2 regions of the Kitasatospora sp. NPDC001225 genome follow, and region 1 is predicted to be linked to the other one. Evidence: riboswitches for the same ligand, from Rfam matches in the RefSeq annotation. Region 1 holds a riboswitch; the other holds the start of a gene.

Region 1 (6,540 bases):
TACGCGTAGGTGACGCCCTCGGGGTGCTTGACCCACTCGCCCATCGGGTCGCCGGGCGGGTCGCCCCGGACCGCGAGGACGTTGCGCACGCCCTGGTCGGCGTACTGGCCGATGATGTTGCGCAGCTCCGCGATCGAGTGGTCCACCGCGGTGAGGTGGGCGACCGGGGTCAGGGTGGTCTCGGTGGCGATCCGGCCGACCATGTTGACGGTGCGCTCGCGCGAGGAGCCGCCCGCGCCGTACGTCATGCAGACGAAGTTGGGGTCGAGCGGTTCGAGCCGGCGGATGGCGTCCCAGAGCTTCTGCTCGCCGGCCTCGGTGCGGGGCGGCATGAATTCGAAGGAGAAGGAGCGCTTGCCGGCCGCCAGGAGTTCGCGCACCGTCAGTGCGCGATCCGTTCTCGTGGAAGCGATTCCGAGTGCCATGCTGGCAGGCTATCCGGCGTTCGAAGGGGCCGGACAACCGTATTCCATCTATTGAGACAACTGATGGAAGACGTTCCGTTTCGCCCCGGAACGGCTCCGCCGCCCCTCCCCCGTGCCCCGGGCCGAACCGCTCGCACAGCCGTTCCCGGCCGCACCGCTACGCTTGCTGCACCCCAGAGAACCAGCGGAGCCCCATCGTGACCTCGTCCAGCACCCGGCCGGCCAGCCCCGGTTCGGCCCTCAGTGCGGCCACCAGTGCGGCCGGCAACGCGGCCGGCAGTGCGGCCAACCCCATGGACGTGGAGGACGTCCGCACCCGTGTCAACTCGGCGCTCGCCGCGTTCATGGACGGCCAGTCCGTGCTCCTCGACAAGATCTCGCCCCAGCTGGCCCCCGCCGCCGACGCGCTGCGCGACTTCCTGCTGGACGGCGGCAAGCGGCTGCGCCCGGGCTTCTGCTACTGGGGCTGGCGCGGCGCCGGCGGCCCGGCCGCAGGAGCGACCGGCGACGCGATCGCCAACGCGGCCGCCGCCCTGGAGCTGCTCCAGGCCAGCGCCCTCGTCCACGACGACCTGATGGACCGCAGCGACACCCGCCGCGGCCTGCCCTCGGTCCACCGCCGCTTCGAGGCGCTGCACCGCGACAGCGGCTGGCGCGGCGACCGCGAGCAGTACGGCGCCTCGGCCGCGGTGCTGCTCGGCGATCTGCTGCTGATCTGGTGCGACGAGCTGTTCCTGCGCTCCGGCCTGGAGCCCGCCGCCGTGCTCGCCGCCAAGCCGGTGTTCGACCTGATGCGTACCGAGGTCATGCTCGGCCAGTACCTGGACGTGCTGGAGCCGGTGGCCGGCGACTCGACGGACGAGGGCGCGCTGGAGCGGGCGCAGACCGTCCTGCACTACAAGTCCGCGAAGTACACCATCGAGCGGCCGCTCCAGGTGGGCGCGCTGCTGGCCGGCGCCGGGCCGGAGCTGGTCGAGGCGTACGGGGCGTTCGGGCTGCCGCTGGGCGAGGCCTTCCAGCTGCGCGACGACCTGCTCGGCGTCTTCGGGGACCCGGCGGTCACCGGCAAGCCGGCCGGGGACGACCTGCGCGAGGGCAAGCGCACCCTGCTGGTCGCGCACGCGATGCGGGGCCTGCCGGCCGCCGACGCCCGGCACCTGGACGAGCGGCTGGGCGCGCCGGACCTGGCGGCCCCGGAGGTCGCCGAGCTGCGCGGGCTGGTCGCCCGCAGCGGGGCGCCGGAGCTGGTGGAGCGCCGGATCGAGGAGCTGATGCGGCAGTCGCTGGCCGCGCTGGAGGCGGCGCCGCTCGCCGACGAGCGGGCCCGTACGGTGCTGCTGGCACTGGCCGAGGCCGCCACCGTCCGCAAGTACTGAACGCACTGACGGGCGGCGACGGCCCCGGGCCGGTCCTGCGGGTCCTCCCGGGATCCGGGACGCTCAGAGCGCGGCGCGCACCCGGCGGGACAGCTCGGCGGCGGCCGCCCGGGGGTCCGCCGCGGCCGTGATGGCCCGCACCACGACGACCCGGCGGGCACCGGCGGCGAGCACCTCGTCCAGGTTGCCGAGGTCGATCCCGCCGATCGCGAACCACGGCCGGTCGGTGTCCTGCTTCGCCGCGTACGAGACCAGGCCGAGGCCCGGGGCCGGGCGGCCCGGCTTGGTCGGGGTCGGCCAGACCGGGCCGGTGCAGAAGTAGTCCACGCCGGGCTCGGCGATCGCCGCGTCCACCTCGGACTCGGCGTGGCAGGAGCGGCCGATCAGCACGTCCTCGCCGAGGATCGCCCGGGCGGCCGGCACCGGCAGGTCGTCCTGGCCGAGGTGCAGCACGTCCGGCCGGGCCGCGTGGGCGACGTCGGCGCGGTCGTTGACGGCCAGCAGCTTGCCGTGCCGGCGGCAGGCGTCGGCGAAGACCTCCAGGGCCTCCAGCTCCTGCCTGGCCTCCAGGCCCTTGTCGCGCAGCTGGACGATGTCCACCCCGCCCGCCAGCGCCGCGTCCAGGAACTCGGCGAGGTCGCCCTGCTCCCGGCGGGCGTCGGTGCACAGGTACAGCCGGGCGTCGGCGAGCCCGGCGCGCGGCGTGTCCGCCGCCATCAGATCAGCATCGCCTGGGCGCGGCGCTTCACCTCGGTGCCGCGGTTCTCCCGCAGCGCCTGGATCGGGCTGCCGGGCAGCGACGGGTCCTCGGTGAAGAGCCACTCCAGGATCTCCGCGTCGTTGTACCCGCAGTCCCGCAGGACGGTCAGGGTGCCGGACAGGTGCTTGACCAGGCCCGGGCCGTCGATGAACGCGGCCGGGACCTGCAGCGACTTGTTGGGGCCGCGCCGGACGGCGATCAGGCCGCCGTTCTTGACCAGGTCACGCACCTCGGTGACCCGGACCCCCCACTGCTCCGAGATGTCGGGCAGGTACATCCAGTCGGTGACCAGGGATTCAATCTTGCTTTCGATCTCACTCACGCCACCAGACTGCCACCTCCGCGGCCCACCGCGCACCAGACCTGCCCCGCGCCTACCCCGCGACGGCCGCCTTCAGCGGTACCGCGGGGTCGGCCGCCCGGGCCGGGTCCAGCGCGGTGCCGCGCTCGATCAGCCGCCGCCCCTGGGCCAGGTCGCGCGGCCGGTCGACGGTCAGCAGCGCGCTCGGCACGCCGTCGCGCAGCCAGAGCACCGACCAGTCGGCGCCCCGCGGGTCGCCGCGCCGGACCAGCTCGTCGCCCTCGGCGTGCCGGCCGGCGTACTGGACCATCCGCCCGAACTGCTCGGACCAGAAGTACGGCACCGGGTCGTAGGCCGGCGCGTCCGCGCCCAGGACGGCGGCGGCCACCGCCTCGCCGGACCGCAGCGCGTGGTCCCAGTGCTGGACGGCCAGCCGGGCGCCGGCCCGGGCCGAGGGGTAGCTGACGCAGTCGCCGGCCGCGAAGACGCCGGGCACCGAGGTGCGCAGCCGCCCGTCCACCACGACGGCGCCGGTCGCGTCCAGCTCGACCCCGGAGCCGGCCAGCCAGCCGGTCGCGGGGCGGGCCCCGATGCCGACCACCACCTCGTCGGCGGGCAGGTGCGAGCCGTCCGCCAGCAGCACCGCGCCGGGCTCGACGGCGGCCACGCCGACCCCGCAGCGCAGCTCGACCCCGGCCTCGGCGTACCAGGCGGCCATCGCCGAGCCGAGCTCCGTCGGCAGCGCGCCGGGCAGCGGCGCCGGACCGGCCTCGACCACCGTCACCTCGCAGCCCGCCGCGCGGGCCGCGGTGGACACCTCGGCGCCGATCCAGCCCGCGCCGACCAGCACCAGCCGCAGCCCGGGGCGCAGCAGCGCGCGCAGCGCCAGGGCGTCGTCCAGGGTGTGCAGCAGGTGCGCCCGCTCGGCGCCGGGCAGGGCGCGCGGCACGGCGCCGGTGGCGATCACCAGCGAGCCGTACGGGAGGTCGCCGCCGTCGGTGTGCAGCACGCCGGGGGTGAGGCCGGTGGCGCGGCGGCCGGTGAGCAGCTCGATGCCGAGCTGCCCGTAGTCGATGTCCAGGGCGGTGGAGTCGGCCTTGCCGAGCAGCACGTCCTTGGAGAGCGGCGGCCGGTCGTACGGCGCGTGCGGCTCCTCGCCGACCAGCGTGATCCGCCCCTGCCGGCCGCCCTGCCGCAGCTTGAGGGCGCACTGTGCCCCGGCCAGCCCGGCTCCGACGACGACCACCCGATCCGTTCCGCTCAGCTCTGCCACGCCCGCCACTGTACTCAGCGCGACGCGGCGGCCTCCGGGCCGTCCGCCCCGCGTACGGGCCTTCGGCCGGGCCGACCCCCGGCGTTAAGGTGGGAGGACCACACGGGAGCCCGGCGGACCGGGCTGAGAGGCGGGCTGACACGGCCTGCGACCGTCCGAACCTGATCCGGGTCATACCGGCGAAGGGAGAAGAGCAGCCTTGTCACGCTTGCCATCAGGCACCCATGCCGACGTGCTGGTGATCGGCGGGGGCGTCATCGGCCTCGCCGTCGCCTGGCGCACCGCGCGGCGCGGGGCGCGGAACGTGATCGTGGTCGACCCCGCCCACGGCGGCGGGGCCGCCGGGGTCGCGGCCGGGATGCTCGCCCCGGTCACCGAGCTGCAGTACGGCGAGGAGCCGCTGCTGCGCCTCGGGATGGCCTCGAACGAGCGGTACGAGGCCTTCGCCGCCGAACTCTCCGAGGCGAGCGGCGGCCTGGACACCGGCTACCGCCGCTGCGGCACGATCGCCGTCGCGCTGGACTCCGACGACCGCGAGGAACTGCGCGAGCTGTACGCCTTCCACCAGCGGCTGGGCCTGGACTCGACCTGGCTGACCGGCCGGGAGGCCCGCAGGCTGGAGCCGATGCTGGCCCCCGCCGTCCGCGGCGCCCTGCACGCCGCGGACGACCACCAGGTGGACCCCCGGCGCCTGCTCACCGCCCTGGTCGCCGCCTGCGGGCGCGCGGGCGTCCTGCTGCACCGCGCCGAGGCCGTCGAGCTGCTGGTCGAGGACGGCCGCGCGACCGGCGCCCGGCTGAGCACCGACGAGACGGTGACCGCCGACCAGGTCGTGCTCGCCGCCGGCCCGCACAGCCACCGGCTGCCCGGTCTGCCCGAGGGGGTGCTGCCCGCGATCCGCCCGGTGAAGGGGCAGGTGCTGCGGCTGCACGTGCCGGAGGCCTACCGGCCGTTCCTCTCCCGCAACGTCCGCGCCGTGGTCCGCGGCCGGCACCTGTACCTGGTCCCCCGGGAGAACGGCGAACTGGTCGTCGGAGCGACCACCGAGGAGCAGGGCTACGACACCACCGTCACCGCCGGCGGGGTGTACGAACTCCTGCGGGACGCCCACGAGTTGGTCCCGGGGATCACCGAACTCCCGCTGCGCGAGACCTCGGCCGGGCTGCGCCCCGGCTCGCCGGACAACGCCCCGCTGCTGGGCCCGACCCCGCTGCCCGGGCTGGTCGCCTCCACCGGCCACTACCGCAACGGCGTGCTGCTCACCCCGGTGACCGCCGACCTGGTCTCCGAGTACCTGGTCACCGGTAAAGTCCCCGAGCTCGCAAGGCCGTTCACCCCCACCCGGTTCTCCTCCGAATCCCCCGTCGCGAAGGCCTCCGCATGACCGAGATCGCCCTGACCGAGAACGCCCCGAACGAGCACGCCCCAGACGAGAACGCCGTGCACGAGGACGCCCCGAACCCGGTCGCCCCGGCCGAGATCGCCCTGACCGTCAACGGCGAGCCCCGCCGGGTGCCCGCCACGACCACCCTCGCCGAGCTGGTGGCCTCCGTCAGCGCCGCCAACACCGGTGTCGCCGCCGCGCTCAACGAGGCCGTGGTGCCGCGCGGTTCGTGGCCCGGGACGGCACTGGGCACCGGCGACCGGATCGAGATCCTCACCGCCGTCCAGGGAGGCTGAACCATGGCCGACGATCTGCTGACCATCGCCGGGACGGCCTTCTCCTCCCGGCTGATCATGGGCACCGGCGGCGCCCCCAGCCTGGAGGTCCTGGAGCGCGCGCTGCTCGCCTCCGGCACCGAGCTGACCACCGTCGCGATGCGCCGGGTCGACGCCACCACCCAGGGCTCCGTCCTGGACGTGCTGACCCGCAACGGCATCCGGGTGCTGCCCAACACGGCCGGCTGCTTCACCGCCGGCGAGGCCGTGCTGACCGCCCGGCTGGCCCGCGAGGCGCTCGGCACCGACTGGGTCAAGCTGGAGGTGATCGCCGACGAGCGCACCCTGCTGCCCGACCCGATCGAGCTGCTGGACGCCGCCGAGACGCTGGTCGACGACGGCTTCACCGTCCTGCCGTACACCAACGACGACCCGGTGCTGGCCCGCAAGCTGGAGGACGTCGGCTGTGCGGCCATCATGCCGCTGGGCTCGCCGATCGGTTCGGGCCTGGGCATCCGCAACCCGCACAACTTCCAGCTGATCGTGGAGGGCGCGGGCGTCCCGGTGATCCTGGACGCGGGCGCCGGCACCGCCTCCGACGTGGCGCTGGCGATGGAGCTGGGCTGCGCCGCGGTGATGCTCGCCTCCGCGGTGACCAGGGCTCAGGACCCGGTGCTGATGGCCGAGGCGATGCGGCACGCCGCCGAGGCGGGCAGGCTCGCCCACCGGGCCGGCCGGATCCCGCG
Region 2 (6,540 bases), on a different contig from region 1:
GCAAGAATTCCGGCAATTTCGCGCGAGGAAGGTTTGACTGCCGACCAGAGTGATCGGATCGGAGGGGTTCGGAGGAGTACGGCCTTCGGTGCGCCGACGGATCACCGGTGGATCACCGGCCGAGCTGCGCCAGTACCTCCGCGGGCCGGTTGGTGATGATCGCGGACACCCCGAGCTCCAGGCAGAGCTCGACGTCGGCCGGCTCGTCCACCGTCCACACGTGCACCTCGTGGCCGAGCTCGCGCAGCCGGGTCACCAGCTGCGGGCGGGCCCGCACCAGCTCGATGCCCGGGCCGGCGATCCGCGCCCCGCCCGGCAGCGGCGAGCCCTCGCGCAGCCGGCCGAGCAGCGGCAGGGTCCGCTCGAACAGGAAGACCCGCCGGTACCGCGGCGCGGCGGCGGCCACCCGGTTCAGCGCGACCGAGGAGAAGCTCATGATCCGGGCGGACGGGCGGTCGCCCTCCCGGGCCGCGCCGATCTTGAACCGCTCCAGGGTCCGCAGCAGCTCGGCCTCCACCCGGCCGCGGAAGCGCACCGGGTGCTTGGTCTCGATCGCCAGGTCCACCGGGCGGCCGCACTCCACCACCAGCTCCAGCAGCCGCTCCAGCCGCAGCACGCCGCGCAGCTCCGGGTCGGTGCTGGGGCGGCCGGTCTTCCAGGCGCCGAAGTCGTACGCCTCCAGCTCGGCGAGGGTCATGGCCGAAACGGTGCCCCGGCCGTTGGAGACCCGGCCGATCCGGCGGTCGTGCACGCAGACCAGCGCGCCGTCGGCGGTGACCCGGACGTCGCACTCCAGCGCGTCCGCGCCCTCGTCGAGCGCGCGCCGGTAGGCCGCGAGGGTGTGCTCGGGCAGGGCGTGGGAGGAACCGCGGTGGGCGATCACCTGGACGGGCGGCACGGTGCGCGCCGCCGCCGAGGACAGGTCTGGGCTGGTCACAGGCCCAACGATAGGCGGCGGAGGTGAAGCGCGGACAAAGACGGCCCCAACCTGTGGGGCCGTCTGCGCACCTGCGGGGGCCCGCTCGGGCCCCCGCTCCCTCCGCTCCGTCAGCCCCGGACGGCGCGGCGGCCGAGCGGGGTGAGCGCCCAGGTGGCCAGGGCCGGCACCAGGAAGGCGAACAGCGAGGCCGAGGTCCACTCCTGCGGGGTGAAGTGCAGCGCCTCCTGGGCGGAGGTCCAGAAGTCCGTCCACCAGCCCGCGACCTTGGTCGGTGCGATGAACTGGTAGACCGCGAAGCCCAGGGCCCACGGCAGCAGCATCAGCCAGCGGGACGGCGCGTCGGCGGAGAGGTTCCAGCCGCGCCGGCCGGCGCCGAGGAAGTAGTCCACCACGAGCACCGCCAGCAGCGGCACGAACACCGAGCCGATCAGGCCGAGGAAGCCGTAGTAGGTGTCGGTGAACTCGTCGATCTGCAGCGCCAGCACGGTGATCAGCACGCCGATCGCGCCGGAGAGCACCCGGCGGTCCACCTTCGGCAGCAGGTTCTGCACCGACATCGCGGTCGAGTACACGTTGGCGAAGGACTGGTCGGTCTCGCGCAGCACCAGCACCAGCAGGAACAGCCAGCCGGCCCAGACCCCGAGGAAGGAGTCGAAGATCCGGTTCGGGTCGCCGTCCGACTGCAGCAGCGCCATCAGGCCGAGCACGTAGCACCAGACCTGGGCGACCGTGTAGCCGGAGAAGCTGCCCCAGAACGCCGAGCGCGGGGTGCGCGAGTGCCGGGTGTAGTCGGCGGCCAGCGGCACGAAGGAGACCGACACCGCGATCATCGCGTCGGTGGCGCCGAGGAAGCCGTGCCAGTTGCCCGCGCCCGGGTCCGGCACGCCCTGGCGGCCCAACTGGACGGTGAAGTACACCATCGCCACCGCGACCGCCCCGGCCACGAAGCGGCGCAGCACCGCGATCGAGCCCAGCGGCCAGATGGTCAGCGCGGTGGTCAGCGCGCCCGCGAGCAGGACGAACAGCCAGCGGTAGCCGGTGGTGTGCGCGACGGTCTGCGCGCCCGCCGAGATGGTCAGCAGCTCGAAGACGCCCCAGCCGATGCACTGCACGATGTTCAGCACCGTCGGCAGGTACGACAGCCGGGTGCCGAACAGCCCGCGCAGGTTCGCCATCGCGGGGGCGCCGGTGCGGGCGCCGATCAGCGCGGCCACGGCGAGCATCGCGGTGCCGACCGCCGTACCGATCGTGATCGCGGTCACCGCGGCGGCCAGCGACAGCTCGCTGCCGGGGGCGCCGAGCACGGTGGCGGCGGTGGAGAAGCCGATCAGGCTGACGCCCAGGTTCATCCAGAGCGCGAAGTGGTCCCGGAAGCGCAGCGTGCGCGGCGGTTCGGTGTCCAGGACCAGGGGCGCTTCGACGTGCTCGGCGCGTTCCAGGAGGGCGGTCGCGCCCGGCGCGGGGGCGTTCGCGCCGGAGTCGGAGGCGTTCGTACCCGAAGAAGAGGATGGCGAAGCAGGCGGCATGGCCGATACTCCCTACGCCGGCATTACCCGGACAGGTTCCGGCGGTCAGCGCCCCCTCGAACGTCCGTCACTCGTGTGGCGTACGGTCGACATGCGCACTCTCAGCCTGGTGGGTCCAAGCTCCCGCGTGTCAGTTTGGAGCGCCAGGCTAACCGGCGCGGGTGCCGACGCCCAAGGCCGAGGGCGGGGCGGTCCGCATCGCGGACGCCCGACGGGGAGGGGAGCCCCGGCCGTCGGTACGGGTGCCGGAGCCGGTGTCGGTGCCGCTGTGGGTGCTGACGCCAGTGCCGGTGTCGGTGCCGGCTAAGGATTCTTATGAGTTCTTCAGAGGGGTCCTTACGGCAAACGAATCGACAGTGCGAAAAACTATGGTCCTTGGTTCTGCCAGCTATGGAGGTCGTCCGTGAGCACCGAGCGCGAGGTTGGGCCCACCGGGCCGCAGGGGGAGCAGCCCGCCGGGCCGGGGGCGGCCGAGTCCGCTGCCGCGGGCCCCGCTCAGGGCGGGCACAACCCGACCATGGCGTTCCGGCGGGTGCCCGAGCCGGAGGCGGGCGCGGTCGAGGCCGCCGCCGCCGAGGCGGCGCCGTCCGCCGACGCCGTTCCGGCCGAGGAGGTCCCGGCGGGGGGTGGGCACAAGCCCACCGTCGCCTTCACCAAGGTGCCCGCACCGGAGGCACCCGCCGAGCCCGTGGCACCCGCCGCACCCGCCGTACTCGCCGTCGAGGAGCCGGCCGTCGACCCGGCCACCGGCTACATCGACGCGCCGCCGCCGGTCCTGCCGCCCGTTCCGCCCGCCCCGGTGGCCGCCGCCCCCGCCGCCCCGGCCCTGCCGCCGGCCGGCAACCCGTACGCCACCCCGACCCACGGCGTCCCCGCCGCCGGCGCGCACGAGGGGTACGGCGCCGCTCCGGCCGCGCCCGCCGCGCACGGCCACCACCCCTTCGGGGCCGGCCAGCCGCTCGGCGGCTGGGGCCCCACCCACGACTCCACCTCCGGCGGCGCCGGCTACCCCGGCGGCCCGGCCGGCCCGCTCGGCTACCCGGCGGAGTACCCCGGCGGTCCGGGCGGCCCCGGCGGCCCGCGCAAGAAGCGCGGCGGCCTGGTCGCCCTGATCGCGGCCGTCGCGCTGGTCGCCGGTGTGGCCGGCGGCGCGCTCGGCGTGTCCGTCTCCGACAGTTCCGACCGCAGGAGCTCCGCGAACGACCACCGCAGCACCACCGTCCAGGCCAGCGACACCCAGAAGAACGAGCCCGTCCCCGGCTCGATCGCCGCCATCGCGCAGAAGGCGCTGCCCAGCGTCGTCACCATCAAGGCGCAGGGCAACGGCGAGTCGGGCACCGGCACCGGCTTCGTCTTCGACACCGAGGGCCACATCCTCACCAACAACCACGTCGTCGCGCCGACCCTCAGCGGCGGCAAACTGACCGTCAAGTTCGCCGACGGCAGCTCCTACAGCGCCTCGGTGCTCGGCCACGCCGAGGGCTACGACGTCGCCGTGGTCAAGATCGACAACCCGCCCAAGAGCAAGCTGGCCCCGCTGCCGCTGGCCGACTCCGACAAGGTCAACGTCGGCGACGCCACCGTCGCGATCGGTGCGCCGTACGGCCTGGAGTCCACCGTCACCAGCGGCATCATCAGCGCCAAGGACCGTCCGGTGGCCTCCGGCGACGACACCGGCTCGCAGGCCTCGTACATGAACGCCCTGCAGACCGACGCCTCCATCAACCCCGGCAACTCCGGCGGCCCGCTGCTCGACTCCGGCGGCGCGGTGATCGGCATCAACTCGGCGATCCAGTCCAACGCCTCCGCCAACGGCCGGGCCGGCAGCATCGGCCTGGGCTTCGCCATCCCGATCAACCAGGCCAAGTGGGTCGCGGACACCCTGATCAAGACCGGCAAGCCGGTCTACGCCAAGCTCGACGTGCTGCGCAACGACGACTACAAGGGCGACGGCGCGCAGATCCAGACCAAGGACATCCAGGGCCAGCCCGCCGTCACCCCCGGCGGCGCGGCCGACAAGGCCGGCCTCAAGCCGGGCGACGTCATCACCAAGCTCGGCGGCGTCCCGATCGACAACGGCCCCGCCCTGGTCAGCCGGATCTGGACGCACAAGCCCGGCGAGACCGTCGACGTCGAGTACACCCGCAACGGCCAGACCCTCACCACCAAGGTCACTCTCGGCCAGCGCGAGGGCGACCAGCCGTAACCCCCGCCCGCACCGAAACGTGTGCACCGAACCCCGCCGGACCCGTTAGGCTGACCTCCGCCTGGAGAGCTGCCCGAGCGGCCTAAGGGAACAGTCTTGAAAACTGTCGTGCGGTGACCCCGTACCGTGGGTTCGAATCCCACGCTCTCCGCCGGTAGGAGAACCACCTGCTCAGGGCGGGTGCCGAGACCACTCGGCACCCGCCCTCGGTGTTTCCCGGGCCACGGGCGGGGCGGGGGTTGACCCTGACACGGTGGCAGGGGGTGGAGTGGTCGCACCATGTTGAACATCGGAGACTTCGCCAGCCACGGCCGGGTGTCGGTGCGGATGCTGCGCCACTACGACGCGATTGGGCTGCTGCGGCCCGCCCGGGTGGACCCGGTCAGCGGCTACCGCTTCTACGAGGCGTCCCAACTGGCCCGGCTCAACCGGGTGATCGCGCTCAAGGAGCTCGGGTTCACCCTGCAGCAGGTGCGGGCCGTCCTGGACGAGCGGGTGGACGCGGCCGAGCTGCGCGGGATGCTGCGGCTGCGGCGGGCCCAGCTCGCCGCGGCGATCGCGGCCGACGAGCTGCGGCTGGCCCGGGTGGAGGCGAGGCTCCGGACGATCGAGAGCGAGGGGACCATGTCCGTGCGGGATGTCGTGGTGAAGCCGGTGCCGTCCGTCCAGGTGGCCCAACTGACCGGTGTGGCCGCGAGTTACGAGCCGGAGGACATCGGGCCGGTGATCGGGCCGCTGTTCGCCGAGCTGTGCCGGCGGCTGGCCGGGGCCGGGATCGAGGCGACCGGCCCGTCCATCGCCCACTACCAGGACGCCCCGGAGGGCAACGGCTCGGTGCTGGTCGGGGCCGCCGTCCCGGTCGGCCCGTCGGTGCGGGCGGGCGCGCACGACTTCGAGGTGGTCGACCTGCCGCCGATCGGGGAGGCGGCGACGATCGTGCACCGCGGCCCGATGGACGAGGTCCTGGGCGCGGGCCAGGAGCTGGCCCGCTTCATCGAGGAGAACGGCTACCGCTCGGCCGGCTACGCCCGGGAGCTGTACCTGGAGTGCCCGGAGGACCCGGCGGGGTGGGTCACCGAGCTCCAGGAGCCGGTGGTCCGCGGGTAGCCGGGCTTGCCCTCGACCCGGTCGAGGGTCCTAGCGTCACCCGGCATGACCACTGCCGCTGCCACCGCCGCCGTCGGTTCGCGGGCCGCGCTGCCCCGGACGTACCTGCTCTGGCTGGCCGGGGTCCAGGCCGGACTGCTGGGCGACGCCGCGCTGTACTTCGCCCTCGGCTGGGCCGCCTCCGCGCACGGCGGCGGCGCGGCCGGGCTGGTCCTGACGGCGGTCACGGTGCCGCGCACCGCGCTGGTCCTGCTGGGCGGCGCGGTCGCGGACCGGTTCGGCGCCCGTCGGGTGATGCTCGTCGGGGACACGGTGATGCTGGTCGCGACCGCCGCGCTGGCGCTGGTCGCGGCCGAGCGGAGCACACCGCTCTGGCTCCTGGTCGCGGCGGCGGCCGTGATCGGGACGGTCGACGCCTTCCACCTCCCGGCGAGCGGTTCGATGCCGCGCCGGCTGGTGCCCGCCGACCGGCTGCCCCGGGCGCTCGCCCTGCGGCAGGCCGGCGGGCAGGGCGCCGTCCTGCTCGGGGCGCCGCTCGGCGGCCTGCTGGTCGCGGCCGGCGGGCTGCCCGGCGCGGCACTCGCGGACGCGGTGAGCTTCGGGGTCGTGCTGCTGGTCCTGCTGAGGGTCCGCCCCGGGGCGGACGGGCCGTCCGGTCCGCGGGCCGGCCTGCTGAGCGAGGCCGCGTCCGGCGTCCGGCTCGCCCTGGCCGACCCGCTGCTGCGGGCCGCGCTGCTGCTCACCGGTGCGGCGGCCGGGGC

What was found. Region 1 has a riboswitch for thiamine pyrophosphate ahead of thiO (glycine oxidase ThiO). Riboswitches for the same ligand answer to the same signal wherever they lie in the genome.
Region 2: linked by a shared signal. The riboswitch ahead of ACWDCZ_RS00715 (purine-cytosine permease family protein) and the one ahead of thiO (glycine oxidase ThiO) in region 1 are both predicted to bind thiamine pyrophosphate.

What each region holds. Positions count from the first base shown of each region.
Region 1 is NZ_JBSFJC010000139.1:7,483-14,022, reverse strand. It holds gene metF (methylenetetrahydrofolate reductase [NAD(P)H]) at 1-425, opposite strand, end outside; gene ACWDCZ_RS32595 (polyprenyl synthetase family protein) at 623-1,801, shown strand; gene thiE (thiamine phosphate synthase) at 1,865-2,518, opposite strand; gene ACWDCZ_RS32585 (Rv2175c family DNA-binding protein) at 2,518-2,883, opposite strand; gene ACWDCZ_RS32580 (NAD(P)/FAD-dependent oxidoreductase) at 2,936-4,144, opposite strand; TPP riboswitch at 4,228-4,340, shown strand; gene thiO (glycine oxidase ThiO) at 4,344-5,519, shown strand; gene thiS (sulfur carrier protein ThiS) at 5,516-5,815, shown strand; gene ACWDCZ_RS32565 (thiazole synthase) at 5,819-6,540, shown strand, end outside.
Region 2 is NZ_JBSFJC010000001.1:161,219-167,758, forward strand. It holds gene ACWDCZ_RS00710 (glycerophosphodiester phosphodiesterase) at 113-937, opposite strand; gene ACWDCZ_RS00715 (purine-cytosine permease family protein) at 1,048-2,466, opposite strand; TPP riboswitch at 2,459-2,603, opposite strand; gene ACWDCZ_RS00720 (S1C family serine protease) at 2,870-4,672, shown strand; tRNA gene ACWDCZ_RS00725 (tRNA-Ser) at 4,736-4,823, shown strand; gene ACWDCZ_RS00730 (MerR family transcriptional regulator) at 4,952-5,779, shown strand; gene ACWDCZ_RS00735 (MFS transporter) at 5,825-6,540, shown strand, end outside.